Regions from separate parts of the Paenibacillus sp. FSL R7-0189 genome, predicted to be linked through region 1. Evidence: riboswitches for the same ligand, from Rfam matches in the RefSeq annotation. Region 1 holds a riboswitch; each other region holds the start of a gene.
The links. A riboswitch is a leader RNA that binds a small molecule or an ion and turns the genes downstream of it on or off. The one in region 1 is predicted to bind thiamine pyrophosphate.

Region 2: another riboswitch for thiamine pyrophosphate. It lies ahead of thiC (phosphomethylpyrimidine synthase ThiC); the one in region 1 lies ahead of MKY63_RS01095 (thiamine phosphate synthase).
Region 3: another riboswitch for thiamine pyrophosphate. It lies ahead of MKY63_RS08330 (ABC transporter substrate-binding protein); the one in region 1 lies ahead of MKY63_RS01095 (thiamine phosphate synthase).

What each region holds. Positions count from the first base shown of each region.
Region 1 is NZ_CP150223.1:216,887-227,084, forward strand. It holds gene yfbR (5'-deoxynucleotidase) at 1-49, shown strand, start outside; gene thiH (2-iminoacetate synthase ThiH) at 133-1,248, opposite strand; gene MKY63_RS01085 (thiazole synthase) at 1,283-2,050, opposite strand; gene thiS (sulfur carrier protein ThiS) at 2,106-2,309, opposite strand; gene MKY63_RS01095 (thiamine phosphate synthase) at 2,348-2,953, opposite strand; TPP riboswitch at 3,069-3,170, opposite strand; gene MKY63_RS01100 (SDR family oxidoreductase) at 3,258-4,130, opposite strand; gene MKY63_RS01105 (GDSL-type esterase/lipase family protein) at 4,367-6,478, opposite strand; gene MKY63_RS01110 (AraC family transcriptional regulator) at 6,674-7,612, shown strand; gene MKY63_RS01115 (hypothetical protein) at 7,689-8,117, opposite strand; gene mdh (malate dehydrogenase) at 8,245-9,186, opposite strand; gene icd (NADP-dependent isocitrate dehydrogenase) at 9,265-10,198, opposite strand, start outside.
Region 2 is NZ_CP150223.1:3,170,655-3,180,852, reverse strand. It holds gene MKY63_RS13870 (alpha-amylase family glycosyl hydrolase) at 1-2,108, opposite strand, end outside; gene MKY63_RS13865 (phosphotransferase) at 2,363-3,349, opposite strand; gene thiC (phosphomethylpyrimidine synthase ThiC) at 3,435-5,177, opposite strand; TPP riboswitch at 5,281-5,389, opposite strand; gene MKY63_RS13855 (beta-galactosidase) at 5,461-7,512, opposite strand; gene MKY63_RS13850 (AraC family transcriptional regulator) at 7,683-8,516, shown strand; gene MKY63_RS13845 (hypothetical protein) at 8,572-9,096, opposite strand; gene MKY63_RS13840 (hypothetical protein) at 9,127-9,627, opposite strand; gene MKY63_RS13835 (hypothetical protein) at 9,669-10,198, opposite strand, start outside.
Region 3 is NZ_CP150223.1:1,934,936-1,945,133, forward strand. It holds gene MKY63_RS08285 (ABC transporter permease) at 1-86, opposite strand, end outside; gene MKY63_RS08290 (ABC transporter permease) at 88-804, opposite strand; gene MKY63_RS08295 (ABC transporter ATP-binding protein) at 801-1,712, opposite strand; gene MKY63_RS08300 (HAMP domain-containing sensor histidine kinase) at 1,783-3,210, opposite strand; gene MKY63_RS08305 (response regulator transcription factor) at 3,207-3,881, opposite strand; gene MKY63_RS08310 (pyridoxamine 5'-phosphate oxidase family protein) at 4,001-4,420, opposite strand; gene MKY63_RS08315 (MFS transporter) at 4,581-4,940, shown strand; gene MKY63_RS08320 (MFS transporter) at 4,961-5,800, shown strand; gene MKY63_RS08325 (hypothetical protein) at 5,873-7,336, shown strand; TPP riboswitch at 7,495-7,605, shown strand; gene MKY63_RS08330 (ABC transporter substrate-binding protein) at 7,767-8,816, shown strand; gene MKY63_RS08335 (MTH1187 family thiamine-binding protein) at 9,377-9,670, shown strand; gene MKY63_RS08340 (ABC transporter permease) at 9,667-10,198, shown strand, end outside.

The DNA.
Region 1 (10,198 bases):
GGCACCGAGCTTCGAAATGTCTCTCGATGAGCTCTCTGCCGGAAACTAAACACCATCTACACAATAGAAAAAAGGACCTCCGCATGAATCTCGCAGGGGTCCCTTTAGTGATTAATAATAAAAATACAAGCGTTACGTTACTGATTCAGTCAGGATATCCCAGTCTTTAAAAATCGGCTGCAAACCCTTCGTATATAGCATTTCCGTAATCTCCTGCACACTGCGGCTATCGGATATTTCGAATTGCGGAGTTCCCCCTGCATTAGTGTGACCGCCCACCTCAGTAGTGACCCCGGCTGACATCTTAGTTATTCCTAGATGAATTAAATGATCGCGTAGAGAGGCAGGCTCTCTTGTAGATAAAGTAATGCCCGAACGGGGTAAAAATAACCGGTATGCCAAAATAATCTGCACTAGTGATCGATCGGTAACATCGCACTCTGGGTTAAATTCCCCTAAATAAGGCCGAAACCGTGGGGGTGACAGGCTGATCTCGCAATCTGGATACCGATCCTGTAGATAGCGGGCATGCATGGCACTTTGGAATGCCTCTTGCCGCCAATCGTACATCCCGAGCAACGTACCAATATTCACAGAACGAAAACCTGCCTGACAGCCGCGTTCAGGTGCATCCAGGCGATTCCGGTAGTTTCTTTTAGGCCCTTTAACATGCAGCTTTTTGTAAGTCTCCTGGTGGTAAACCTCTTGGTATAGTGTTAGTCCATCCACCCCTGCTTGAAGAAGCTCTTTATATTCTGCAGTCGATAGAGGATTTATCTCAATACTGACGGAGGAAAAAAATTCCCTGAGTACATCTACACAATCCTTAATATATGAGACAGGATTCTCCCGGCGCGATTCACCAGTCAAAATGAGGATATGCCGCAGACCTGTAGCTGCAATCTTCTCAGCCTCCCTGCGAACCTCCTCCAAGGACAGCTTTTTACGCGGAAAATCATAAATGGAGCTGAAGCTGCAGTAGGTACAATGATTCACACAAAAATCGGCAAGATACATCGGTGTGAACAGCTGCATCGAATAACCAAAATGTGCACGGGTCAGTCGCTGAGCAGCTTGCGCCATCTCCTCTAGCAGCGGCGTTGCTGCCGGAGAGAGCAATGCCAGCAAATCATTTTCGTTCAGCTTGTCTTTTCCAAGCGCCCGCTTAACGTCATCCTCCCGGAACTCCTTCCACAGCTGCTCATATGGATACTGCTCCAAGCGGGCCAGTGTGTCAAAAAAGCTCATGCTAATCCTCCCTCCTTTGGTGAACCTATCAAATTCAGTTCAGAAATCCAGTCAACGGTGACGAAGCAAAAGCAACTTCTTCTACAGGACCGAGTCCTGCCAAATAAGCTTTGCGGCCAGCGGATATCGCCTCGCGGAACGCTTCCGCCATGACGAGCGGATTACGTGCCGTTGCGACAGCCGTATTAAGCAGAACAGCAGCGGCCCCCATCTCCATTGCTTCCGCCGCTTCCGAGGGCTTGCCAATTCCGGCATCTACAATAATCGGCAAATTCACTTCTTCAATAAGAATACGCACAAGCTCCTTGGTGCGCAGGCCGCGATTCGTCCCGATCGGCGCACCAAGCGGCATCACAGCAGCAGCACCGGCATCTCTCAGACGTAAAGCAGCCGAAAGGTCCGGACTCATATATGGCAGTACTACAAAACCCTCCGCCGCTAGAATCTCTGTAGCTCGTATGGTCTCCAGATTATCTGGAAGCAGGTATTTCTGATCATTGATCACTTCGATCTTCACCCAGTTCCCCAGTCCCGCAGCTCTTGCTAATCTCGCAATACGGACTGCCTCCTCCGCTGTACGCGCTCCTGAGGTATTAGGCAGAAGAGTCATGTGGCCGGGAATGTGGTTCATGATATTTTCTGCTCCACCTTCCGGGTCCACTCGGCGAAGCGCTACAGTAATCACCTGAGAACCAGAGCTTGCGATCACTTCGGGGATCAGAGCATTCCGGCTATATTTTCCGGTTCCGATAAATAATCTACTAGTTAATTCGATGCCTCCAATATGTAACGGGTCATGCATGAAATTACCTCCCTTTGGTTCTTATAAATTTCTCAAAATTCTATACCGCTCCATCTCAACCCCCACCAACAAAGTGCACCAGTTCCAAACGATCATCCTCGCTCAGAGCAGTACTTTCATAATTCTCCTTACTGACAATTTCTCCATTCAGCTCAATGATCATCAGACGACCCGACCACTCAGGAAGACTGATCAAATCAGCTATAGTTTGAATACCACCAGAACACTCTGCGGATTTCCCGTTAATCAACAGTCTCATTCTGAATCACCCCCTTCGCCTATGCTTTTACCTCCCGGCTATGAATGAACCGCCTTATGAATAGCTTTGGCGGCCTCATAAGGATCATCCGCTCCGCAAATTCCGGACATCACAGCAATTCCTGCCGCGCCTTGCCTAATGATCTGCGCCGCATTAGCGGGACCAATTCCGCCAATCGCAATTACAGGAATAGAGCTAGTCTTCACCGTTTCTGCAAGCAGCTCTAACCCACGTGCGGGCAGCCCTAGCTTGCTCGCCGAGGGAAATACATGGCCAAACAAGCAATAATCAGCTCCCTGCTCTGAAGCATTCGCCGCTTCTTCCGGAGAATGAACCGATCTCCCCAGCCAAAGCTGAGGTGCAATTCGCCGGGCTGTAAGCGGGCTCACACTGTGCCCAGCCAACTGAACACCCGCGGCACCAGCTGCCAATGCTACATCGATCCGGTCATTGATTATCAGTTTGGTAGCGGGTATACCGGCAGCCAACAGCTCCTGTGCCGCAGAGAGCAGTTCGCGTGCTGGACATTGCTTCTCTCTTAAGTGAATATAATCGACCCATGTCTGCACCGTGACAGCCAGTTCAACAAATTGTCTCAACAGCTGCTTGCCGTCTGATATTAGATGGATCTCAGCTTGTACCACTCGCGATCTCCTCTCTCTCACTTCCCTGTAGGCCAGTAAAAAACAAAAAAACTGCCCCCGTAAGGAAGGCAGTCAGAATCTGTATATAGACGGTACTACAAATAGCCCGACAACAGAAATTCGTTCTCCACTTCCCTACGCTGGTCTTAACCAGATCAGGTTCAAAGGGTCCGGAAATCCATTCCGTCTCAGCCAATCGGCACCCCTAGTGACATAAATATACAATTTTAAAATGCTAACGTGGTTTATAGTAACATATTTTTTTATTGAAATACACCCATTTATTCACATTAGCTGTACTAATCTAACCGTTTACTACCTCGCCACCATTTACATGAATAACCTGTCCAGTCACATAACTGGAATCGTCAGAGGCAAGATATACATAGGCTGGCGCCAGCTCCTCTGGTTGTCCAGGCCGTTTCATAGGCTGCGTGCCTCCAAACTCGCTAACCTGCTTCGCATCAAAGGTAGAGGGAATTAGCGGTGTCCAGATTGGACCTGGTGCTACACCGTTTACCCGTATGCCCTTCTCCGCCAGATTCGTGGACAAAGATCGTGTGAAACTCAGGATAGCTCCTTTAGTTGATGAATAGTCCAGCAGCTGCGGGCTTCCGCGATAAGCGGTAATTGAAGTTGTATTTATAATTGTAGATCCTGCTTTTAAATGAGGCATAGCTGCTTTTGTTAAATAGAACATCGCAAATATATTCGTACGGAAAGTACGCTCTAGCTGCTCGGAAGTAATATCCTCGATCTTAGCTTGCGGATGTTGCTCCGCCGCGTTATTGATGAGAATATCAAGCTTTCCTAAGCCCTCTACCGTCTGTTTAATAAGATCCTTACAGAATTTCTCGTCACCGATATCACCTGGAATTAGGATACATTTGCGGCCTTCCTGCTCGACCTGACGTTTAGTTTCCTCTGCATCTGAGTGTTCATTAAGATATGAAATGACCACATCAGCACCTTCTTTAGCAAAAAGCACAGCAACTGCACGCCCAATTCCGCTGTCTCCACCGGTAATCAACGCCGCCTTGTCTTGCAGTTTACCTGCTGCTTTATAATTTGCCGGCTCGTATTTGGGCAGCGGCGTCATTTCACTCTCAATCCCTGGCTGATGATGCTGCTCCTGTGGGGGTAAGGTTTTTGTAGCTTGTTTATTATTGCCTGACATCTTCCCTATCTCCTCTCGTTAAGCAAATTGATAGTTAACTGATCATCTTAGGATGGCACAACAATGCACGTTTATACGCTGGGTTTGTCATTTTCTTAAATCGCTTTACGAATCTTACTTACCACAATGCAAGTAGAAATAAACAACCGTGGATGTAAACTGCTGTAAGTGGAGAGGACTTCACTGCATACAAAAAGGCACAGCATCGCTGCTGTGCCTTGAATTGTTCACCCTAACTATTTCAAAGAAGAAACATGATTTTCTGCATTCACTCCATGTTCCAGTACCCACATAAAATAAAGAGCTTTAGCTGCTTTCTCCCGGGTCACTATGGCTTTAGGTTCTAGTTCTGTCCCATTGACCATTTGGCCTCTAGCAATCCCCACTTCAGATCTAATAAGCCCTAATTCATAAGCACTTTTCACTTTTGAAATTAAAAAAGGAGAAATGTCCGCCGTATCAACCAGCTGCTGCCAGGATACAAGTGGATAGTACATCGCTCCTCTAGCTCCTGGATCCAGATTGAAATCATAACCAGGATCTCCTGGCACTACTGCTGTGCCGTTATAATCAGTCATGTACTTAGGTTTATTAGCAAACTTTACTTGGTAAACATCATAGAGAATAGCACCCATCGTTTCACGTGACAGCTTACCTTTCGGATAATAGGCAAGATCTGATCTTTCCACTTTCATTAACTTAGAAATACTGCGTGTGAATTCAGCAACTGTCATCTCCGTATCTGGCTTAAAATTCCCTTGACGGTCTTTGCCCATTACTCCCAGCTGGATTAATTTTTCAATTTGATTGCGGTAATAAGCAGCTTCCCCGGTCGTCGTATCATTAGTTATTTCCGGAAAAACCTTATCCCAGTTGCCTGTTAGTGCCGCATGCTTAACGTTCCCTTTAAGATAAGCAGTAATGGAAGCAGCAGTAGAATCGCCAGTAGCACCTTTCTCTACAAGCTCCGTAACAATCATCCGCGAAAATTGTTTGGCGAGCGCTTCTTTAAAATGAGTCCCATCGATTTTCTTTGAAGGATGCCCGTTAGCGTAACTTCCGTCATTTGTTTTGCCTGGCGTTTCTCCGGCTTCAATTGACATGAAGAGGGCTGTTATCGCTTCTCCTCCGATCTCGTTATAATATTTCAGACTTTCCGAGTTAAGGTCAATAAGTGTAACTCCAGATTCATCTGCAACCCGTTTAAGAATATCTACAAACTTTCTTGATTTAAAAGAATTCTCATAGATATATCCCGGACTTGCATTCCCTTTAATTCTGGACATTGGCGTTACCAGTACTGGTATCATGCCCCGGGCTTGGATCGCAGGGAGATAAACTTCTTTAAGGTAGTTTTCATACATTGCCTCAGTCGAACCTCTGCCGTAACGTCTGAACTCATCTGCACTCTCATCATTGTGTCCGAATTGAATAAACACATAATCCCCAATGCTGCCACTCAGTAAAATGTCGTTAAGTCGACCTTCTGTATAGGCATTTTTAAACGAGCGTCCTCCCATGGAATAGTTAGTTACACTCACTTTATGTTGATTAAACATACTGCCAATAATCTGGCCCCAACCACTCATTGGCGCTTCGTCGAAGGTGTAGGACTTGACCGTGGAATCTCCAAGTATAAATAAATTCGGAAGAGCTCCAGCTGCTCTATGCTGTGGCAAAATCGGTTCCAGTATGATCTCCTCAATCCCTACAGCTGTGTTCACTTTGTTCGGTTCAATCTCAATATCTATATGGTCACGGCCGTTTACATACGTATAAGTCCACTCTTTCCCTTTGGCTACAGCCGTATGCTTGACGGGTACAAGCTTTGCCGCGTCCCAATGTCCACTTTTCAACAAGCGGCTGGTCTGCATCCCTGATACTGACACGATCCCATCCTCTGCGTCAGAAGTCGTTTTTACATATACGTTGTAGGTTCCAGGAGAAGCATCCATTCGAAACGCCATGCCGTAGTTATTATAATTATCCTTTTCAGATTTAGGTTCAGCAAAAAAATAAGATTCTGTGATGAAAAAACCTGTTCCATCGGATGTAATTGAATCGGTATGCACTTCTCTAGCGGGTAAAGCGTTGGTCTCTTGGACAAAACCATAACCTAATGATGAGTCATACAATTGCGCACCGCGATTAGGATCATACCTAACGGATTGATACCCTGTTTTAACTTGGTTTGTAAAATTGAGCTTGTATGCGTTTGCAATTCGGATTGGAGGTTGCCCCTCTACCCCATCTTTAATAAGGGCTGCCTCTGTTATACCGTGAGTAAGAGTCAATGAAGCCATAAGTAAAGAAGATAAGATTAGTATATCCCTACACAGCTTTCTCACTTCATTACACTTCCTTCCGTTTCTCGAAGTACTTCCCTAGGTTCCTCCATTATCCCTTTTCTCTAAAGTGATTCAAATGATGATTTCATTCTTTTTTTTGACCTTTTGTAACGTAAAACTTGGAATTGATCAACGGCTCACACTGCAAAACGGTCATATGTATAGGTATCCTTGATATAATTAAGAACATCCCTATTGATCCTAAGGAGGAGAACTCCTATCGCTTACAAAGTCAGCTTTCCGAACATTATAAGTACACTGCAGCTGATCGGTGTTCATTATCGTGTAGCAGAACCTGGGTGGGCATACCCTGATCATCATCACAAAATCTTCGAACTATTGTATTGCTACGATGGCAACTCCCATCAATATGTAGAAGGTAGCTCCATCGCCTTTGGTAAAGGAGATTGGTTAATCATTCCGCCTGGCTTACGTCATTATGTAGTTAATTCAGGCCTGAGCAACTATATTTACCTCTCCTTTCATTTCGATATTGACGATTTAAAGTTTCGTGAATGGTTTCAATCTCAGGCTGTACAGAAATGGAATAACCAACAAATGCAGCGTTCGGGATTAAATCACCAGTTGGAACATTTGGATGAATTTATTAAGAACAATATTCTCGCCACGACGGCATCCACTGGATTTCCCGAGGAAATTGAAGAAATGATCCTTGTAAAAGAAAGGCTTCGTTTGCAAGCGATCATTCTGATGATTTTGACTGAACTCATTGATGTACAGCTCTCGAATTCAGAGAATTCCAACACAGCGAGACAAGCAAACTCTTTGTACGAGGTGGAAACTGCTCATCAGATCGAAAAATATATTGCAGCCAATATTCATTTACCGGAGCTCACGGTTAATTTGATTGCTGAGCAGCTTTGCTTAAGTCGGGTGCAGTGCCATAAGTTGTTTACAAAGGTGTATAAGATATCTCCTAGGCAGTACATAACTAACCTAAGATTAAAGAAGTCAAAACATTTACTGCTTCATACCGATTTAAAAATACAGATGATTTCTGAACAACTCGGGTTTGCTTCCCAGAGCCACTTCAGCCGACAATTCAAGCGATGGACGGGTGTTTCTCCCTTAAACTACCGGCCGAAATCTTATACTAATCCTATCAGGGATTAACGTTTATGAAGATAAATTACCGGTACATACGAAAAACCCGCTCTCCATTAAGGAGGCGGGTATAATTCGCTGTAAATTAAACTATGTCGTTAAACACCATGAAGAATACCATCAATAGCAATGACACCGTAAGCAGTGCACTAAGTGTGCGCAATTTGCCAGTCTCTGCGCTAACGTCGCGGTTCTCACGAATTCCAGCTGCTGCAAGACGCAAAGGCTTGCTCATAATACCGCCAAGCGCAAACATCGCTAGCAGTAACACAACAACAATAATCATCCACGCTACTGAATAATCACCTTTGGTCATCATGTAACCGCCTGTAAGGAGTTGGATCACCAATCCATACTGCGCAAAACGATTAAATCCGGTTACTGCACTTAACGTTCCTTCTTTAGCCCCAGACGACAGTTTCTCTGCACGTCCTAGGATGAAGGGTAGCACAAGGTAGAAGCCAAGTGCCAAGGTTCCGATCATATGTAAGAAAAACAAAACGTTCCAATCCATAACATATCTCCTCCATTTTAACTGTGATAATAGTTACATTTAATTATACCCATTATTGCTTGAGAAGAAAAGGAAACCCCCATTTTAAGTGAACAAAATGGGGGGTTCTTCATACCTCTGTCACAATCTATACAGTTAGCACAGCTGTTACGCTACGCACGGATTCAGCAGACTTATCTAAAGCCGCTTTTTCCTCAGCTGTAAGCTCCAGTTCAAAAATCTTCTCGATACCATTGGCACCAAGTAACGCCGGAACACCCATGAACAGGTTATCATAGCCATATTCTCCTTCGAGCAAGGCGATAACCGGAATGATCCGTTTTTTGTCCTTCAAGATAGCTTCCGCCATCTGAACTAAAGAAGCCGCTGGTGCATAATAAGCACTACCATTTCCTAAGAGGTTAACAATCTCTCCGCCACCCACACGTGTACGTTGCACAATCTCATCAATACGCTCCGCAGATATCAATGTATCAATTGGAATGCCACCGACACTGGAATACCTTACAAGGGGTACCATATCGTCGCCATGTCCGCCTAATACGAAACCACGTACATCTTCAACGGATACCTTCAGCTCTTGTGCAATAAACGTGTTATAGCGGGCTGTATCCAGCACTCCGGATTGTCCAATTACGCGACTCTTCGGAAAACCCAGCGCATTAAATGCTGCATAGGTCATAGCGTCAACTGGATTGCTCAGAATGATTACAATGGAATCTGGTGCTACACGTTTTATGTTCTCGCATACCGACTTCACAATACCTGCATTGGTGTTCACGAGATCATCGCGACTCATTCCAGGTTTACGGGCAATCCCTGCAGTGATGATTACAATATCTGAATCCGCAGCATCTTCATAGCTTGAGGTTCCTGTAATTTGACTGTCAAATTTCTGTACAGGACCTGCTTCCAGCATATCTAGTGCCTTCCCCTTGGTAGTGTTCTCCATTTGTGGGATATCAAGCAGCACAACGTCACCAAGCTCCTTTTGAGCAAGCATAAGAGCTGTAGTAGCACCAGTAAAACCGGCACCTACAACTGTAATTTTATAACGTTTGATTGCCAAGGATTCTCCTCCTAGAACGGTGTCGGTATAGCTTGTATTAGCTAAACTTCAATATATTCAGTTGGTTGAGCCAGTCTCTTAGAGGTGATTAATAATCTCGTCGGCAAATGCAGAGCATTTCAGTTCAGTTGCGCCTTCCATCAGGCGGGCAAAGTCATAAGTCACGGTCTTGTTATTAATAGCTGTTTCCATACCTTTATAAATCAGATCTGCTGCTTCCTGCCAGCCCAGATGCTCCAGCAACATTACACCGGACAGAATCACGGAACCAGGGTTCACAACATCTTTGTCCGCATATTTAGGTGCGGTGCCATGAGTGGCTTCAAAAATCGCATGTCCAGAAATATAGTTAATGTTCGCTCCAGGAGCGATACCGATACCGCCGATTTGCGCAGCAAGCGCGTCAGACAGGTAGTCCCCGTTCAGGTTCAAGGTAGCAATAACATCAAAATCAGTCGGACGAGTCAGAACTTGTTGCAATGCGATATCCGCAATGGCATCCTTGATGATGATTTTGCCTGCAGCTTCAGCATCCTTCTGAGCAGCATTGGCAGCAGCTTCACCTTCACGTTCTTTAATCACATCATATTGATTCCAAGTGAAGACCTTATCTCCGAACTCTTGCTCAGCAACTTCATAACCCCAGTTTTTGAAGGCACCTTCAGTGAACTTCATGATGTTTCCTTTGTGCACAAGCGTTACGCTCTTGCGTCCGTGTTTGATCGCATATTCAATCGCAGCGCGCACCAAACGTTTCGAACCTTCGGAGGATACTGGTTTGATACCAATACCAGAAGTTTCAGGGAAACGGATTTTGTTAACTCCCATCTCTTTTTGCAGGAATTCGATGACTTTCTTCACTTCAGCAGAACCTTCTTGATATTCAATCCCTGCATAAATATCCTCCGTATTCTCACGGAAAATAACCATATCCACCAGCTCAGGACGTTTAACAGGAGAAGGAACCCCTTCGAAATAACGAACTGGACGCAGACATACGTACAAATCCAAC
Region 2 (10,198 bases), 3.0 Mb from region 1:
TCTTGAATAACCTTTATCCCTCTCGCGTGCGCTGCATTGATCAAATCCTGATAAGATGCCCCTGCGGATTCATATCTTGGATCTATTTTCGCAAAATTTATTGCATGGTACCCATGATAATCATAACCGCTGGCATTCTGCACCACAGGTGTAATCCAGATGGCACTGAATCCTAAGGCTTTAATGTAATCGAGCTTTTGAATCAGTCCTTTGAAATCCCCTCTCCAAGCTGGATCAGAGTCCGGATTTCCTGCCTTGGCATCCTCCCATGCATGCTCATTGTTACTCGAATCACCGTCATAGAACCGGGAAGTGATTACAAAATAAATCGTATCTTCACGAAAATCGCCCTTATTACCAATGTTATAAACAAAACTCTGTTTGGTTTCATTTCCGGCACCATCGATCACAAGAAATTTTAAGGTTGTCGTCTTATTAATCAAGATAGACGGTCCGGTAAGAGATGTCAGTGCATTGCCTGAAATATAGACTTTTGAACTCGTTGTTGGTTCCGTACCATTATCTGTGTAATATGCTGTGGTTGTTGCCGCCTTGTTGTCTTTTATATTAAAAGATACGGAAACCGCTGAGCTCGAATTCCCAATAGGCAGATTCGCAGTGATAATCGGAGCTTGCAAATCGGCATTCAGATCAATCACATAAGCAAAAGAGCCTACATTACCCGCTTGCCCTATAGAGTTAACGCCGAATGCTTTGATAGTCAAAGATGAAGGTACTTGGATTGGAGTCGTATACAACGTTGAGGTTGTCGTAGGTGTCGAGCCATTGGTCGTATAATAAATTTTATCGCCGCTATTTGTACTGGATAGTGTCACCGTTTGGGCAGAATCATAGGTTTTGGGCACAGGAGAGACGGTTATCACCGGAACCTTAGGAACGTCTGGATTGGCGTCATACCATACATTATCTGAGTTATACCAGCCCTCTTTTATGCTGCGAGATAAGTCAGCCGTCTGTTTGCCATTGCCGTCATTAAAGATCAGGCTTGCACCTGTAGCATTTGGAACAGTATAGCTATACCAATCGTTTCCGTCCGATTTCATCAGTATTCCCGGCCATGCTCCACTAGTCGGAACGGTTGCCGGATTCAGATTCCAGTAATGGATGCGAATCGCTGCATTCCAGCTTGCTGGTTTCTTAAAGTGAACGGTTAGCCCTGCTGAAGTTGGTGTAGGTGTTGGCGTCACTGTTGGCGTTGGTGTGGGTGTTACGGTAGGTGTTGGCGTTACTGTTGGTGTAGGATTTACTGTTGGCGTTGGTGTAGGAGTTACCGTAGGTGTAGGTGTTGGCGTTGGTGTGGGTGTTATGGTAGGTGTTGGGGTAACTGTTGGCGTTGGTGTAGGAGTTAACGTAGGTGTTGGTGTAGCTCCGGCCGAAAGGGTCACATAATCGATATTAATATTCCCGCTATCATCCGAGTCATATTTATAAGCAAGCGTGTTATTTCCTGCCTGTAAGGAGAGCATTTCTGTTTGGTCTGCCCATGTATCCCAGTTGGCCAGGTTCGCTAATGTTGTCTGTGTAACCTTTATTCCATTGACATAAATGGACACCTTTTTGGCACTGCCGGATGCATTAGCATAGTGAAGCGTGGCATTATAGGACCCTGCTGCGGAAGACTGGACGTTAAAAGTGGTGGCTGCTCCTGTAGTTGTATATCCATCAACAAAACCAGTGCCCGAATATCCGGTGTGATTCGTATTTACTTTTGCACCACCAGACAGGGATGCACTCTCTGCTTCGTATTTCCCGGCAACCGGAATAACCACCGTCCAGTTCTTCCCGCCGTTATTGTCCCAACTATCCGTTGGAGCCGTGATGTGATAACAATAAATTAGGGTGGCACCTTCCTGAACATTGAGGTTGGCGGTGAACGTGGTTCCATTTTTGGTCATCACCGTGTCCGTAGTATTAGCCCAGTTATTCGTAGTCCAATGTAAGGTCACAGCTGCCGCTGTAGGATTGGTATAGGTGACTGTATGATCCGTATTGCTGGCCGATGCTCCACCTGATAAACCAAATAAACTAAAAATGAGCGAAAAAATAATTAACCACGAAATATAACGCCTGGATTGTTTGGATACCAAGTAAATAACCTCCTCATAATTTTAAGTGCAGCTTACGATTTTAAGCGCTATCGTGGGGTGCAAACGTTTGCAAAAATGAGAAAAAAAGAAATACTTGATAGTTTTAATCTCCTCCTTCAATGATTAATAAGGAAAAAACTCATTGTATGCGTTTACAAACGGTTCAATATCTGATGAATTTTCCTTGTTAAGATTATAGGCGCCAAACTTTTGCTGGTCAATGCATCTTTTAGGCTATAATTCAATCGTTTTCACTATAAGTTCCCTAAGATAGCAGGTAAATTGTTCAGGTTCTTAGCCAGCCAATTCATTTCTTTTGCAAAACGTTTTGGAGGTACACTATGTTTGTCCATCGCGGCATTAATCCACCACGGGCTTTCCATATACCACAACAACTGCAATGATTTTGTTAAATCCCCCTGCTCCACCGTTCGTTCCTCACGATATCCGTCAATAAATGCTGAAGCTAGTGCTCCATCTAAATCTTCATCTAAAGCACATGACATCACTGCTCGCGCCACATCTAGCTGCGGATAATCATATTTGAACCGATCAAAATCTAGAATTGCAGACAATTGGCTATCTTGAAATAAAAGATTATCAACCCATAAATCACGATGTGCCCATCCAGCTACAAGTCCTTCGAATATTTCCGGATCTATTTCTTCAGTCGCTCTTAGTTGTATCTCTAGGTCAGTGATAAGTGAGGTTTTGCCCATTTCCTTTGATTGTTGTAGGAGTACATTCCAATGTTCTAAACGTTCCTCAGAGCTTTGAGGAATAAATTGTGGGGTTCTTTTCAAACTAAGGGTCCCATCATTTAATAAACGATGCATTTTACCTGTGGCACGACCCAAATCAAACATTTGATGGATATTAATCTTACCCGGCTCTATGACACGGCCTTCACAATATTCCATTGCCATAAACGTTTCTCCCTGATCTGATTCCAGTAAAACATTATTGTTATAAGCCAACAATCCGGGACATGGGAGCCCCTGTAGATACAATCTTTTCTGTTGAGAAAAGGCAAAGTTCAGCTCTTCTGGGTTATACAATTTATATCTTTTTTTGTTGTATTGTTTAAGTAGAAATTGCCCTGAATCCGTTGTGATTTTCCATTTAAGATTTAACCAGCCACGTTTTATTGGGGTAGCATGAAGGACTTTCAATCCAAAAAAATGATAGAAACTATTACTTAAATCCTCTAAAATGGCTTCCTCTGAACGAATCGCTTCCATTTCATCAACTCCTATCTATTCAAAGTATAAAAGAAGAAGCCGCCAATGACGACTTCTTTTAGATATTTCTTTTTATCAGAAAAAGTTATCTATAAATGAGGCTCCCGCCTTGGAGAAACTCTTCTGCCTTCTCTTGCATTCCTGATTCAATTCTCGTCGAATTACGGATATTATGAGAGATCTTCATACTGCAAAATTTCGGCCCGCACATGGAACAAAAATGAGCTGTTTTAGCGCCTTCCGCAGGCAATGTCTCATCATGATATTCGAGCGCTCGCTCAGGATCTAACGATAAATGAAATTGATCACGCCAACGAAATTCAAAACGGGCTTTCGAAAGAGCGTTATCCCGGTCTTGTGCTCCTTTATGCCCTTTTGCCAAATCTGCGGCATGTGCCGCTATTTTATAAGTAATGACCCCTACACGTACATCTTCCTTATTAGGCAGGCCAAGATGCTCCTTCGGAGTTACGTAACATAACATTGCTGTACCGAACCAACCAATCATCGCTGCACCTATAGCAGAGGTAATATGATCATACCCCGGCGCAATATCTGTAGTCAGTGGACCTAACGTATAAAAAGGGGCTTCGTTGCAAGTTTCAAGTTGCTTATCCATATTCTCTTTAATCAAGTGCATCGGCACATGTCCTGGACCCTCTACCATCACCTGTACATCATGACTCCAAGCCATAGCTGTTAATTCACCTAACGTCTCTAACTCGGCAAATTGTGCTTCATCATTCGCATCAGCAATCGAACCCGGACGTAATCCATCGCCTAGGGAAAAAGAAACATCGTACAGCTTCATGATTTCACATATCTCTTCAAAATGTGTATATAAAAAGTTCTCTTGATGATGCGCAAGACACCATGCCGCCATAATGGAGCCACCTCTTGAAACAATACCTGTCATACGTTGTGCCGTCAACGGGATATAACGAAGCAGAACTCCCGCATGAATGGTAAAATAGTCCACCCCTTGCTCCGCTTGCTCAATGAGCGTATCACGGTATACTTCCCACGTTAAATCTTCCGCTTTCCCATTCACTTTTTCCAAAGCTTGATAAATAGGCACCGTTCCAATAGGAACAGGAGAATTACGGATGATCCACTCGCGTGTCGTATGGATGTTTTTACCTGTGGAGAGATCCATTATATTGTCTGCACCCCAGCGGGTAGCCCATCTCATTTTCTCCACCTCTTCCTCTATGGATGAGGATACTGCGGAGTTTCCAATATTGGCATTGATCTTTACCAAAAAATTACGCCCAATAATCATTGGTTCACTCTCTGGATGATTGATATTCGCTGGAATGATGGCGCGGCCGCGGGCTACTTCATCTCTTACAAATTCCGGTGTCACATTCTCACGAATCGCAACGTATTCCATTTCCGAAGTAATAATCCCTTTGCGTGCATAATGCATTTGAGAGACATTACGCCCCTTTTTCGCTCGCAAAGGTTTTCTATGGAGCGCTGGAAACACTTCCGCCACAGCTTTTCCCGTTGCATTCCCGTTATCTTCAGGCTTCACGGTTCTTCCTTCGTACGCTTCCGCATCCCCTCGTTCCTCAATCCAGCTTAGACGATTGGGCTCTAACCCCTGACGAATATCAGTATGAATATTAGCATCCGTGTAAGCCCCGCTTGTGTCATAGACATGAATTGGGGCATTCTCCTCTTCGCCGTCTATGCCCGCAGTTGGACTAAGTGAGATCTCCCGCATAGGCACCTGAATATCAGGCCGTGAACCCTTTACATACACTTTTTGACTTGCTGGAAAAGCTGATAGATTGATTGGATCGTTGTTCAATTCGCTTGTCATCTCAATTCCTCCTATAAGGTGATTTGATCAAGCGGAGACGGTCTACTCCCCACACATAGAAAAGGCCACATCTGTATAAGATGCGGCCTTAGAGTAGACAAATAGAAATAGAGCTCCATTTCCTCCGCTGGCATTATCCAGATCAGGTTTGACGGTCGATAGTTATAACTATCCTCTCAGCCTGGTCCCACCAAGCTCCCGTGACTATATAATTGCTACTTCAAAGTATAACCGAAAAGAGAGAATTATCCAAATCTACTCAAATGTGAGATCAATGTATACGTTAGTTTAACACCAATACCCCAAATCCTTCCAGAAGCACCTCGCCCGACAATGTTGTGCCGCTCAGTAAATCTGTTTTGGTCTCACGAAGATGGATCGTGACAGGAGTCTCACTATAATTAAGCAAAAAAGCATAACTGGAAGAAGCTCCGGTACGGACTTGCAGCTCTACCTCTTCTGGGAGCTCCAGCCAATCTGCTGGCGATTGTAGATCCATTAAATTTATGATCTCAGCCGCTGCCTGTTCATTAAATACGGCTCCGTAATACCAAACCTCACCCTTGCCGCGACGATTTCTAGTTACCGCCGGTTTTCCCGCATAATAATCAGAAGCGTAAACCGCCATCACTTCAACCGAAGCTTCCTCTATTTTGAGAATATCATTAAAGTCATCTGCTCCCGTAACGACTTCGGCCGCGCCCGACCAGCTAATTGTTGTTGGCTGACGACTGCCCTTAACCATTGTGAATTCTTCAACTGTGATCCCGCATAGATCCTTAGCAGCACCTGGGAAAGGACGCATATAACATTGACCCCGCTCATCCTTATACCCAGTTCTACAGCCGAAGATCAGTTTGCCGCCTTGCTGAACATATTCATCCAGCAGTGCTGCTGTCTCATCTGTCATAATCGCTGGGTGAGGATAGATAAGCACGTCGTACCTTGCAAGCTCCTCCAGCGTTGTTTTTTTGCGTAAATAGAGTACGTCATTCGGGATATGCTTCCGTTGAAGCGCCTTGTACCACTCCTTATTGCTCTTCCACATAAACGGGCCATGCCAAACATCGTATTCTCCATCCCACTCATTGTCATAATCACGAACAATAGCAATGTTAGCCTGATTACGAGTACCGACAAACGCTTGACCTGCTGCTGCCAGCTCCTGACCGATCTGCCCCGCTTCCCGCACTCTCCGGTTAGGCTGATTATGATAGTCATTGATTCCATGCCAATAAATTTCATTGCCCATCGTAGCTGTCCGCCAGCGGAAATATAACACCATATCTGCTCCATGAGCGATCGACTGATAAGTCCATAACCGCATCTGCCCGGGCTTTGGAGAAGGCATATCCATCCGGTTCACCCAGCCACCCGGGCCCGACTGCTGCTCCATAATACAGAAATTCGGGGATATCGAACGAACAACAGATAACGACAGTCCCCAGCCTCTATCATTCAGCGGATTCCGCTCATTCGGGTCATAAAAAATAGTAGAGAACTGAGGATAGGAATCATAGCTGAAGAAATCCAACAGTTCATCCGTCATTTCATGGCTATCCAGATGCCCGAACAGACCGTTCGTGGTTACCCACTGCTTAGGGGCAAGTTTACGGATGATATCCGCTTGGTTTTTGGCAAAAGAAATTGTATTGTCCGAAATAAACCGTTTTTCATCCAATGCCTGATGAGGATTGGGTTGCTTCGGTACTGGAGTCGGACGTGGAAGATAGACCTGAGACCAGTCACTATAGCTTTGATTCCAAAAAACAGCTCCCCAAGCCTCGTTCAAATGCTCAAGTGTAACATATTTCTGCTGTAGCCATTCCCGGAAAGCCTTATGGTCACTCTCCGAATAAAATTCACTGATCTCACAGTTGAGCTCATTATCAATTTGCCAGCCAACTACACCCGGATGATTGCCGTAATGTTCAGCCATTTGTTCTGCAATACGCGCACACAGTTCCCGGTATTTAGGACTGCTGTAATTATAATGACGGCGCATGCCATGCTGAAGTGTAACACCTTCGTAGGTTACATTTAAAACTTCGGGATACTTATCAGTCAACCAAGCTGGAGGCGTCGCCGTCGGAGTACCAAGTACGACCTGAAGACCATATTTATGTGCTAAATCAATCGCCCGATCAAAGAGCCCGAACTGAAACTGCCCTTCTGCCGGTTCAAAAATAGACCAAGCAAACTCCCCCATCCGAATGATCGTAAAGCCGAGTTCACGCATCCGGCGATAATCGTCCTCCCACATGTTTTCTGGCCAGTGCTCCGGATAATAACAGACGCCAAGCTCGAATTTTTCAGTTGCGACAGGTTTCTTCATCATTACCTCCAAAGTATTAAAAATATGCTTTCAATATTATATAATTCTATTGTAGTATCAATGATAAGAGGTCTTATATAACAAAATATTGCTATTATATAACAATCTTGCGTTCATTGCCTTAATCCAACTTGCGCTCTGTTGCGCTACAGAAATGGGTGCTGCCAAACATGAAGAAACAATGGTATTTGCCGACACCGGCTTTTTCAAAATATGTCTGTTATCCTGAATTTTTGGGACATTACACTCACTTTCCACAACATACAGAGAGAAGAAGCGAAGGGTTTCTGGGGAGTTATAACCTGCATTTGATCTTTGGTGGGGAGGGTTATGTATTCCATGAGGGCGAACGTATTCCGATGAGTAGAGGACGAGGTTTTCTGTACCCCAAAGGGGCTTATCAGCAATACGGCTCTGACCCAGGCGAGCCTTGGGATGTCTGCTGGGTTCATTTTAACACTGAAATTGTCCTTCCCTTATTAGAAGAAGTGGACCAGTCTCGTGCATACCTGTTCACTTTTGATTTGGATGCTAAGCTGGACGAGCTATTCGAGGAAATGTACCTACTGAGTGCTTCCTACGTGACCCGTAGCGAGCCAAGACTATCTGCTCTGCTGTATGAGCTTCTAGTAAACTTGCTGCAGAACTCCGAGCCGCTTCACGGCTCAGTACCGCACGAGGTTAGGCAGTCCATCCGCAGTGCTGCAGATATCATTCATGTCGAATGTGCCAGCCCTTGGTCTCTTGAATCGATGGCAAGATTGACCGGGTACAGCAGCTATCATTTTCTAAGGCTGTTCCGGGTGGTTATGGGCAAAACTCCAAACCGTTATTTAACCGATTGTCGGCTGGCTAAAGCCAAGCTTTTACTGGTTTCCACAGGACTCTCCATTGCTCAGGTTGCGACTCAGTCCGGTTTTGCCCAGTCCAGCTATTTCATTAAAGTGTTCAGAAGGTTTGAAGGCATGTCTCCTGTGAAGTACCGGCAGGCTTTTGGGGCGTAGAGGATCTTCCTTCAGTCCGTAGAGATTCAATCTTAGTCTCTTGGATTTATCACCCTTAAAGATCATCCTTAAGAGAAATTTCACTCTCAATATCTAGACTTATTGTTTCGGAATGAAGCTCCCCTTCATTATCATTCCATGTAATAGATAAAGTGGTATTTTCATAATTTTGTCTATTTTTATTTAATTCGTCATATAAATATGGACCAGTTATAGACCCGATATCAGTGTTACTTAATATTGAAACGGGTCCATCCGTTGACCTAGCTTCATTTACAAGAACTGTTTCATCCTTATTATTAGTGTTTTTTTCATTAACTTCATACTTATAATAGCTACTATTCACTAAAGAGCTTGGGTCTCCCTTGAACACTAACTTCCCATGTCCCCGTAAAATTTTGCTAGATGAAATTATTATTTTGTAATCTAAAACATCCCATCTATCCCCTGTACCCTTAAGCGTATATACTTGAACACCAGTGTTTAAATTTGTTTCGACCTCTTTATTGAAATATAAATAACTCCATATCGCATTCGAAATAATAACCACAGCTACAAGCACTAGGATTAGTTTTTTCATATCTGCTCCTTTATAAATACTCCCCAACCGTTATTTATATCTTAAATTCCACTCCTTTGACCATTTCGGGAAAGCTTCTCTGGTCAATTCTTCGAGTGTTTTTCCATCAATGGTGTAAACCCAACCCATATGTAATTCATCGAAATCAGGAAAACTATAGCCTCCTATCACTTGATCGTCTGCTTCTAGCAGAAAAATCAGGGTTTGTTTTTTTGTATTATCCTTCTTATTATCTAAGGGGTGGTTTTTAACGATGAACTTACTTGTAGTTATTTCCTTACCTATATAAGCGATTGGATCAACACTTTGAACACTCCAATATTGTATGTATGGCATTTCCGTCAGCAGTTTTTTATCTAATAAATATTCAGAAACAATTCCTTCATTACTAATGATCAGATAGCCCATATCGGTAATAAATTGTTCAGCTTTGCTATATTCTTTTTTTGAATTATCGCTAATTTGCTCCTTACTACATCCCAATAAAAAGATTAAGAATAACGGAACTATGATTGCCCTTAATTTGTTCATAGGTTCCTCTCCTTGGAGTGTTTATTATCTCCTTAATAGTCTCATAGATTAATCTTATTGTATGAATTTAGTATCATCAAACTCTTTAGCGTCTTATAGGCTCTCCATTCCAACCTCGCTGTTTCACCGGGAGGCTCCCATTTTATCTGCCATCCTCCATCATCCTCCTGTTGGTATTCTATTACCTTTAAATGATCAAGAATGGTTTCATCAGAAAATATGCTGCTACAGTAAGAAGTTGGTGATGGCGAAAATTCTAGAGGTGAGAGTCCATAACTGTGGGATGCGGCATCCAAGCAAAAAAAGTTGGCAGTAATAAGCTCCTTAGATAATTTTTGAAATAATCCTTTGATAAAATCCGATTGAGGTAAGCTTTCCAATAAATAAAATGCAGTCAAAATTGTATGCGCATCATCATAGGCTTGTGCGCGAATATCTTCCAAACAAATTTCTGTCGCTTTATCAAGCCAGGAATGTTCTATCCCTTGCCATTTAAGAAGCCCGACAAGACCAGTAAGTCTGCTAAATGATGGCTCTGGAGAAAGAGGGTTATTCCAATGTTCTGCTCTTG
Region 3 (10,198 bases), 1.7 Mb from region 1:
ACCGGACTTCCTATGACTAAAAGCCAAACATATGATTTAGACATTTTTAATCGCTCTGAGGATAATACTCTCCAAAATGACTTCATCTTAATCCACATCCTTTCGAGCGAAATGCACTGCACCCGGCAAAAACACCAGCATTCCCAGCAGCAGACCCGCACCGCTGAACAAGAGGCGATTAGAGGAGTCCCACGCCAAATATGGCCATGTTAAAGGCACCCACTCCGAAAGGAACATGGAGAAAAATGACGTCAAGGATAATGTGATCCCCAGGGCAACCGGCAGTGTCTGATTACGATTAGCCAGGGAAAGCCACAGCTGTAGCGCGATGACCGGCAGAGCCGCAATATAGGACATAAAGCCAATTCTGAGTACATCCACATAAGGAGTAAGATCAGCTTTGAAGCCCAAAATAAGCCCTAAAACAACTATCCCCACTGAGAGCAACAAACAGGAAACTGCCACAAGCAGCAGACAGAGCGTTAGCTTAGCCATAAACACTGAAGTACGGGAGATAGGCAGTGCCAAGAGCTGCTTCCACGAGCTCATCTGATGTTCGACATTTGCAATCAGCGAGCATACTAAAGTGCCTCCCAGAAAAAGAGCTGTGGGCACAAACCCGGACACATTATCCAGTAGTCCTCCCCATAAATCCGCGCTATACTGCTGACGCAGATAATCATAACGAAGGCCAAAGTTAAGGCCCTGCATGGCTACTAGACCAATCGGTCCTAGAAACACTAGAAACCAAATTCCTTTGCCGCGGATTTTAAGCCAATCCGCTGACAACGCCCGCCACATCATGATTCCCCGCCTCCCACAACCTGTAGGAAGAAGTCCTCAAGCGATTGTCTCCGCTCCTCTACACGATAGACAGCGTGCCCATTCTCTACCAAAGCTTTGACTAGCAGCGCTACTCTTGCATCGTTCATTCTTGAAAAAATCAGTTTTTGCTCATGTAGTGTCCCTTCATACCCCCGGCCTCCAGCGAGACGTAACGCAGACTCTGGTTCCGAAACCGCAAGGCGTATCTCGCCAGCAGCCTGTTGTTGCAGATTAGCTATTGTATCTTGGTACACCATTTGCCCTTGGCGAATAATACCCACGGTATCTGCCATTTGTTCAATTTCACTAAGCAGGTGACTGGATACTACAACCGTAATTCCTTGCTCCTGTGGCAAACGTTTGATAAGCCCACGAATTTCCTGAATCCCTGACGGGTCGAGTCCGTTCGTTGGCTCGTCCAGAATAAGCAGCTCTGGATTCCCTAACAAGGCAGCTGCGATACCAAGTCTCTGCTTCATCCCGAGGGAGAACCCTTTGACCGGACGTCTCTCTTCCCCGGTTAGAGAAACAATATCTAGCACCTCAGCGATTCGTGACTTCGGAACATCCAGAATGCGGCGGATCGCTTCGAGATTGTCCACAGCGCTCAGATGCCCATAATACGAGGGGGATTCGACAAGCGACCCTACCTTCCGTAAAATTTGCAGCTTATTCTTCCGAAGATCCTGGCCGAACACTTCAATTTTTCCAGATGTCGGTGTAATTAGGCCAAGCAGCATACGGATTGTTGTAGTTTTCCCAGCTCCGTTGGGACCCAGAAAACCATAAATCTCACCCTTGCGGATATTTAAATTCAAATTTTCTACCGCAGCCCGGCCACGATATTTTTTCAATAAATCCTTAGTTTTAATCACTGTTTCTTCCATGTTCTTCACCTCGGTATACAGCATAACGTCCCAAGGTTAAGAACAAGGAAGTGCCAAGTTTAAGTTTTGTTTAAATTTCACGACGCGGATCAAAGATTACAATAGAAGTGCCTTCGCCTGTGCTCTCCATAACCCATTCCAGCTCCATATGCTTCATCAAAAGATCGACGATAGACAATCCCAAACCTGCCCCCTTGTAATCGGATGGACTCTGAATGCCTCGACCATGATCCGCAATAATTATGGCACGTTGTTCATTACGTTGCTCCGTTGAGATCCCGACATAATGCCCGCTGCTGGCATGTCGTACAATGTTTTGATACAAATTATCGAGAATACGGCGGAACCAGACCTCATCCACCCTCCAGAATAGCGGTTCGGCTTCCAGGTTAATATCAATGTCGAAGCCCTCTTTTTCCCATACGGGGTACCAAGCAGCCGCACTTTCCCGCAACAAGCGTAAAACATCTTTACGTTCCAGCTTTAAGGTTACCCGTCCACTATTGAGCAGATTGTAAGACAAAAGATTCTCGATCAGGACGCTAAGATCCGCAATACGCTCATCCATAAGCTGTAAGGACTGCTTACCTTTTGAGGTCAGATCCTCTTTGGTCATAACATGGATATGGCTGCGAATGACGGTTAGAGGTGTACGTAAATCGTGAGATAGATTCGAGACTAGACGCTTACGCAACTCTTCCTCTTCTATTTCCCTGCGTCGGCTTTCATCCAGTTTGGTTACCATCGTATTAAAAGCTTCCTCCAGGCGACCGATCTCGTCCAGTTTGCCTGTCACTATAGACTTAGGCATTCTATCCGGGCCTGTAATCGTCATCGCGGTTTGCAGTTGCAATAGCCGTTTGCGAATTTTTCTAAAGAACATCCACGAAACCAGAGCGAACCCTCCAAAAAGGGTAAATAACACAAAGTTATACCAAGCCCAAGCCCCTAATCCCCCATAAGCCCCTTTGTTCAGCAGCTCACTTGGAATTTGCATCACTATAAATCCCTTGCCTGCCTCCACCTTGTCCCCCACGAAAGCAACGATCGCTAAAGGATCACGATTCGTACTTTCTTTCATAAATGAAATAGCCTCAGCCGCAGTCCACTGATCAGGAACTTCATGGTAAATCTTATCCGTATCCCCTTCATCAGGTGTGAGAATCAGCTGGGTTTTTCCCTGCCCGTCTACCCAAAACATAGTAGTCTCAGTGTATTTTCGACTCAGTTCATGCAGCCGCTGATTTATGGCTTCCGAAGAAGCATTTTCTAAGTGAAGTGCCTCCTTATGCCACATAGTCTCCAGCGGTGCAATATTCGAATACAGGGATGTATCTACAGGCGGGGCACCTTTAGTCACTTCGTTAACAATATTGTAGCCAACAAAAGACAGCGGAAGGACCACAGGGATAAATAGCAGTGCAGAAACGATAATTAGCAAATACCCTGATAACAAAGAGGAATTGCGTTTCTTGCGAATGCGCTCCAATCCTCTCATGCTCTTACCCGGTATCCGATCCCACGGACAGTTTCGATAATTTCCGGATTACCCGGATCAAGCTCCAGCTTTTCGCGCAAATAACGAATATGTACCATCAGAGTTTTATCCCCTTCGATATAAGCCTCACCCCACACGGCCTCGTAGATCTGCTCCTTCGTCATAATTTGGTTAAGATGACGCAGCAAATAGGAAAAAATCTGAAATTGCTTGCCTGTAAGCATGATTTCTTCCTGAGTCTGAGCATTTATCACGCGGTTATCCCCTTCATATACGACCAGATGTTTAAGTGTGAGCGAATCCTGTACAGATGCCCCATTCCGTCTGAGCAGCACCTCGATTCGAGCGGCCAATTCATCCGGATGAAAAGGCTTGGTCAAGTAATCATCTGCGAATTCCAAACCTTGCAGCTTATCATCAATCGAGGTTCGGGCGGAGAGCATTAAAATGGGCAGCTTAGGGTAGGAACGTTTCAATCGTTGCCCGATCGTAAACCCATCCAGACCAGGAAGCATAACATCGAGAATAGCCAGTTGGCAGGCGCCGGCTTCTTCCATCGCACCTTCGCCGCTCCGTAGCCAGCGGACACTATATCCTCTTTCGCTTAAATCAGCAGACACTACGCTGCCAATCTCACGATCATCTTCAATATATAACAGAGTAACGCTCATGTAGCTTTAGCTCCTCCCCGATATGAATACCTAAAAAGTTGAAGTCATTATAACACATCAAACAGCCCTCCTACCCCATAGGGGATAGGAGGGCTGTTTGATCAATTCAAGGCTATAGCTTATGGCTGCCATACTCCATGCTCTTTATTGCTACCTACATACTCAATACGTGTTGGAGTAAGCTCCAAAATCACATAATTAGGATCATCAGGTCCAGTAAACCATGGCTCCAGCTCTTTATTCCATACCTTGGAGCGCAAGCCTTCATCCTTAGAGACGGTAGCGGTCGCTTCAATCTCCAGCACATCTTTGCTTCCGCCGGCCTCATAGCCAAGCAGTACAAAAGCATTCGGATTATCGGATAGCTCCTCCACTTTATGAGTTTTGCGATTTGTAGCCAAATAAATCTTCAAACCCTCATGGAAAATGGCCATATAACGTACTTTCGGCTTATTTCCTTCTTCGATCGTACCAAAGGAACCGAACTTGTTGTCATCCAATGCTTTAATAATGAGTTGTTCCAGTTGTTTGTTATCCATTACGTAAATCTCTCCCTTCAAGCATGTAAACAAAAGTTTATATATCCAAGCTCACCGTTTGGATTTATCATAACAATGGTGCTTATTATAATGTACCCTTCAGGTTCACATTGAATCCGACCTTACTCCATAAACTACATCAAGATAAGGAGCTTACTTCGTGAAAAAACTGATTTGGATCGGCTGTCTCTCCTACTTCGTTATCGGTCTGGCACATGTTGTGCTGGGATCTATTCTGCCCGTTCTACTGCAACATTATGATCAAAATTACAGTGCTGGCGGTGAATTAATCTTTAGTCAATTCGCTGGTTTTTTAGCAGGCGTGTTGGTCTCTCCCCTACTTAATCGCCGCTTCGGTAAACGTGGAGGCATCCTCATTGCCACCAGTCTTCTAATAGTTGCAGAAGTTGCCTATGCCTTTCTACCGCCTTGGGGCTGGATGTATTTTATCGCTGTTGCCGCAGGTTTTGGTTTCGGGATGATCGAAGCGGTTATGGCACCATCATTATTGGTGCTGTAACCGAAGGAACGGCTATTGCGATGAGCCGGCTCGAAGTTCTATTCGGGATAGGCGCACTCGTGATGCCGCTTATCGCCAGTCCGCTCATTGCTGCCGGAGCGTGGAGATTGGCCTTTCTAATCGTCGCTGCCTTCTCTTTGATTTCTCTTATCCTCTGGGCAAGAGGACACTTCGGTAATCTACAACGCATGCTGGATGAACGTGCCTCTGTCCAAGGAGCAGACAATTCGCATTCCTCAAGCTCACGTTCTAACAAAAAATTTCCGTATAAAGGTAAGCAATGGATTCTGCTAGGGATCTTCATCGTTTTCTTTTTTCTTTATGTAGGCACAGAGATGAGTTTAGTCAACTTTATGCCGGCTATCTTTATTGCCAAGCTAGGGATGACAGAGTCTGCGGCAGCACTGACAGTCACTTTCTTTTGGCTGGCGATGTCTACAGGAAGATTGTTTGCGGGTGTAATTGCCGAAAAAATATCTTATCGCGCGTACATTCTCAGCAGCTGTTTACTAACCTTGTTACTGCTGACACTCTTTCCGTTCACTGACAATCGAATGACTGCTTTCATTGTAATTCTGCTGCTGGGGCTGTTTATGTCCGGTATTTTCTCCATTGCATTGGTTTTCTCCAGCAAAATGCTGCCTGGCACCGAAGAGTCAACACCCAGCATTATGATTGCTTCCGGAGGCGTTGGTGGTGCTTTGCTACCTCTGTTTACGGGCTGGTCTATGGACCATTTAGAAGTGGCACAAACAGCCGGATTACTTGCCACTTTTGCTGCCTTCTTGTTCCTGCTAAGCATTGCCGCATGGAGATTCCAAGCCAGGCAAGCGGTGGAAGGAAAGAGTTCCAGTATTTAGAATAGTATCAACGTTATCCTTTTAGGGTAATGTGATCTATAAGCATATTCTGAGCACAAGGATGGACAATGAATGAATGAGTCTTTAAATGAGTCTTCAACTGAGCCTTTGTTACATACTGCGCTTATGCAGTTTATATTTCCCTTCTCTATAAAAAAGGGCGATTCTAAGCAGCTTATCCAGCAATTACAGGACGACGGATTCACACGTTTTTTTCTGGATAACAAAGAACTGGAAGCTGCCTATTATGGAGAAGGTTACTGTGTTTCCCATGAACGAATGGAGCGCACCTATTTACCGTTTGCCGCACACGTCCTTTTTCCGCGCAGGAAGGATGCCGACTCGTTTCGCCGTTTTTCCAGAGTAAATAATCTCGACTGCATTCTGGAGATTCCGCAGCAATCTATATTTTTCAAAATTCTCTCGACGGATATATTCATATGTCCCTTTCAGCTTGGATTCGTGACGATACGTGTCCAGCTGGAGGGGGATTCGATTCCCTTTAGTATTGCCCTAGAATTCGCGGATCGTTTCCGTGCGCTAGAGAAAACCTTCATACAGGATGACTACACTTATATTCATTGCGGGGAACAGACCTATGAGATGGTAGAGGATTTTGTCTTCCGAAATTTGGTGGATGGACTGGAGCCATATCTGGATCAATCGGATATCAATGGGGCTTATTTTGAGACCCTTCCTTTTTTCGTAGATGAAAGAATGCAGGTGCAAGCTTTTTACGGCTTTCAGAATGAAGAAGGTTCTGATGAGATTAGTGTAAATCTACGCTATCGCGCCTCACAGCTTGATGGAATTGATCTGAACGGAAAGCCCTATGCCAGTGCAAGCGATCCAGCGTATATTGCAAACTATTGTCATGAGCATTCCTATAATCGCTGGGGCCCAGACACGTATTATATGATGAATGAGCAGACCTTTTGCTGCATGACCCGGGCTGAACAGGAGATTGCTGTAAGTCTAGCCAACCAGATGTATGGGCAATATTATTACGGATTTTTACTCAATATTTTCCACAAAATCGTTCTGCTGAAGCTCGCCAATATGCACTCCCGACTTCGGATTAATCATGATTATGAGGAAATAGACAATCTAATCTATTCCATCAATAAGTTCTCGGCAAAGTTCTACTTCTTGGAGTTGATTTCCCAGTCGCAGGGCCGGGAGATATTTCTTCAGCTGCGTAAAGTATACGGAAACGACGCTTTATTCGAGGAAGTGAAAGAAACCTTAAATGACCTGTTTCAGTATCAGGATAAGTTTCAGTCCAAGCGACGGGATAATCTGCTGATGATTCTCACTGTATTTACGGTAGTAAGCGGGATTTACGGCATGAATCAGGTCATTGACGATCTGGATGGAAAGATTCAATGGAGTAAAATGATTGGATATTCCCCCTTTGAATTTCTTGCCCTCTTCGTGATCATGAGCGGGATTCTGATCAGCGTTGTCCTCACGCTAGGGGCGCTGGTTAGTGAGCTTAAACGGCGTCACCGCAAGAAATATAAAGATCTAGACTAGCAAAAAAGAAACTACTGGATTGGAAAAATTCAGGAGTGCACTACTAGACATTCCGAGTACAGCCGTCTATAATACACCGTATGCGAGAAATATAAGACATTAAGTATAGGTACAAAACTTATGCTTACTTATATTGCACATAGAAATACCCGTTAACTTCATAGAACCAGGGGTGCTGGAATTGGCCGGCTGAGATTGTATCCCACAAGATACTGACCCTTATACCTGATCTGGATAATGCCAGCGTAGGAATCGCCAATTGGTTCTGGTCCCTGTGACCTTGACTAACCTTGCGCCAAGCCAGCGTCCCGATCACTCGGGGCGCTTTTTTTGTAAGATCACTAAAAGATGTAGAAAAACGTACATACTACACTTTACGGTTCATGTTGTGAAGACGGGATTCTTGTAACCTTAAAGGAGAGAAGAAGACATGCACCTCAAAAAAGCACTTACGTTGTGCCTCACCTGTGTACTCATTCTTGCCGTTGCCGGATGCGGCAGCAACAATGGGAATACAGCCGGAAACAAAGCAAATGCTACTGATCCAACTGCAGCGGCTGGGACGGATGCTCCAAAAGAGCTCACCAAAGTTAAAGTCGCACTCGACTGGACACCGAACACGAATCATACCGGTCTATACGTAGCTAAGGATCTTGGTTACTACGCTGAAGAAGGTCTGGACGTCGAAATCGTTCAACCAGGCGCAGCGGGTTCTGATACTATGGTTACTTCTGGCGAGGCCGCATTTGGCATCAGCGCGCAAGAAGGATTAACTCTAGCCCGTCTACAAGGCGTCCCCCTTGTCTCGATAGCAGCTATTATTCAGCATAATACATCGGGATTCGCCGCTCCAGTAGATCGCAATATTAAATCACCAAAGGATTTCGAAGGTAAAACCTACGGAGGCTGGGGCTCACCGGCCGAAGAAGCAGCCATGAAAGCTATCATGGATCCTGAAGGTGGCGATGTGAAAAAGGTGAAGCTGATAAGTATCGGTGAAGCTGATTATTTTACCGCCGTCAAACGTGACATTGATTTCGCCTGGATTTTCTACGCTTGGACTGGCGTTGAGGCTGAGTTGCGTGGCGAGCCATTGGATATGCTGTACTTAAAGGATTATGCGCCACAGCTCGATTATTACACGCCTGTGCTGACGACGAGTGAGAAGCAAATTGCAGATCATCCTGAGCTGGTGAAGGCCTTCATGAAAGCCACATCAAAAGGTTATCAATATGCCATTGATCATCCGGAAGAGGCTGCCGGTATGTTATCGAAGGCCGTTCCTGACCTGGACGCCGACCTTGTCCTAGCTAGCCAAAAATGGCTTAGCCCAAAATACAAGGACGATGCTGCCCGCTGGGGCGAGCAAAAAACCGAGGTCTGGCAAAATTACGGCGACTGGATGTATGATCTGAAGTTGCTGGATAAACCGCTGGATGCTGCTAGTGCATTCAGTAATGATTTTTTACCGGCGGAGTAGAGAGCGGACTTCAGAACCAAGAAGGTTGGACGTCACTTGAGGAAGGAGGAACGGAGCGTAGTGATGTGCTACGTGAGTACCGGACTTCCTAAGTTCGTTCAAGATTCGACGTCGAGTTTGCTTCCTGAGTTACTTCGTTATCAAAGTTGGCTTTTTGAACTTACCTTATAATTTAAGAGTTCAAAAAGACGGCTTTCAGAACCAAGAAGGTTGGACGTTACTTGAGGAAGGAGGAACGGAGCGTAGTGATGTGCTACGTGAGTACCGGACTTCCCAAGTTCGTTCAAGATTCGACGTCGAGTTTGCTTCCTGAATTACTTCGTTATCAAAGTTGGCTTTTTGAACTCACCTTATAATTTAAGAGCTCAAAAAGTCGGCTTTCAGAACCAAGAAGGTTGGACGTTACTTGAGGAAGGAGGAACGGAGCGTAGTGATGTGCTACGTGAGTACCGGACTTCCCAAGTTCGTTCAAGATTCGATGTCGAGTTTGCTTCCTGAATTACTTCGTTATCAAAGTTGGCTTTTTGAACTTACCTTATAAAATGAGAGGATTGATTATTGTGGCTAACACCCTACTAAGCATTCAAGTAATTCCAAAAACTCCGAACAATGAGGATTCCATCCCATACGTAGATAAAGCGATTGAGGTCATTCAAAAATCCGGTGTTAAACATCAGGTGAATCCGCTGGAAACCACAATGGAAGGTGAGCTTAGCGAGCTGCTGGAGGTTGTGCGTCAGATGCAAGAGGCGTTGATCGAAGCAGGCAGTCCAAGCGTAATTTCGCAGATCAAAATCGCTCATAATCCTAACGGAATCAGCATGGATAAATTGACGGAGAAATATCGGCCGTGAGATCGACCTGGAAGCTAATATGGCCGCCCCTTGTGGCGGTCGTCTTCTTTTTAAGCGTATGGCAGCTATCTGTATCTGTATTTCATATTGAATCCTGGATTCTGCCGAGTCCTGCTGATATTGCCCGTGAATCCACCAGTAACGCTTCTGGTCTTTGGGCTCATACGATGGCTACGCTGCGGCTCACTTTAATTGGTTTTCCCATCGGTACGGGGGTAGGTCTGATCGTCGCTTTGCTTTTGCATCTTTTGCCTTGGGCTAGACGGGCTTTTTATCCACTCATTATTCTGAGTCAAAATGTTCCCTCCATCGCGCTCGGCCCCCTGCTCATTATCTGGTTCGGCTTTGGTCTTTTGCCCAAAATCGTGCTGATTACACTAGTATGTTTCTTCCCTGTAGCTGTCGCTGCGATGGGCGGCCTGGCCCAAAGTGATCAGGTCATGATGAATTATATGAAAATGGCTGGCGCAAGCAAGTGGCAAATCTTTACCAAGCTGGAGCTGCCCTCTTCTATCCCGGCACTATTTT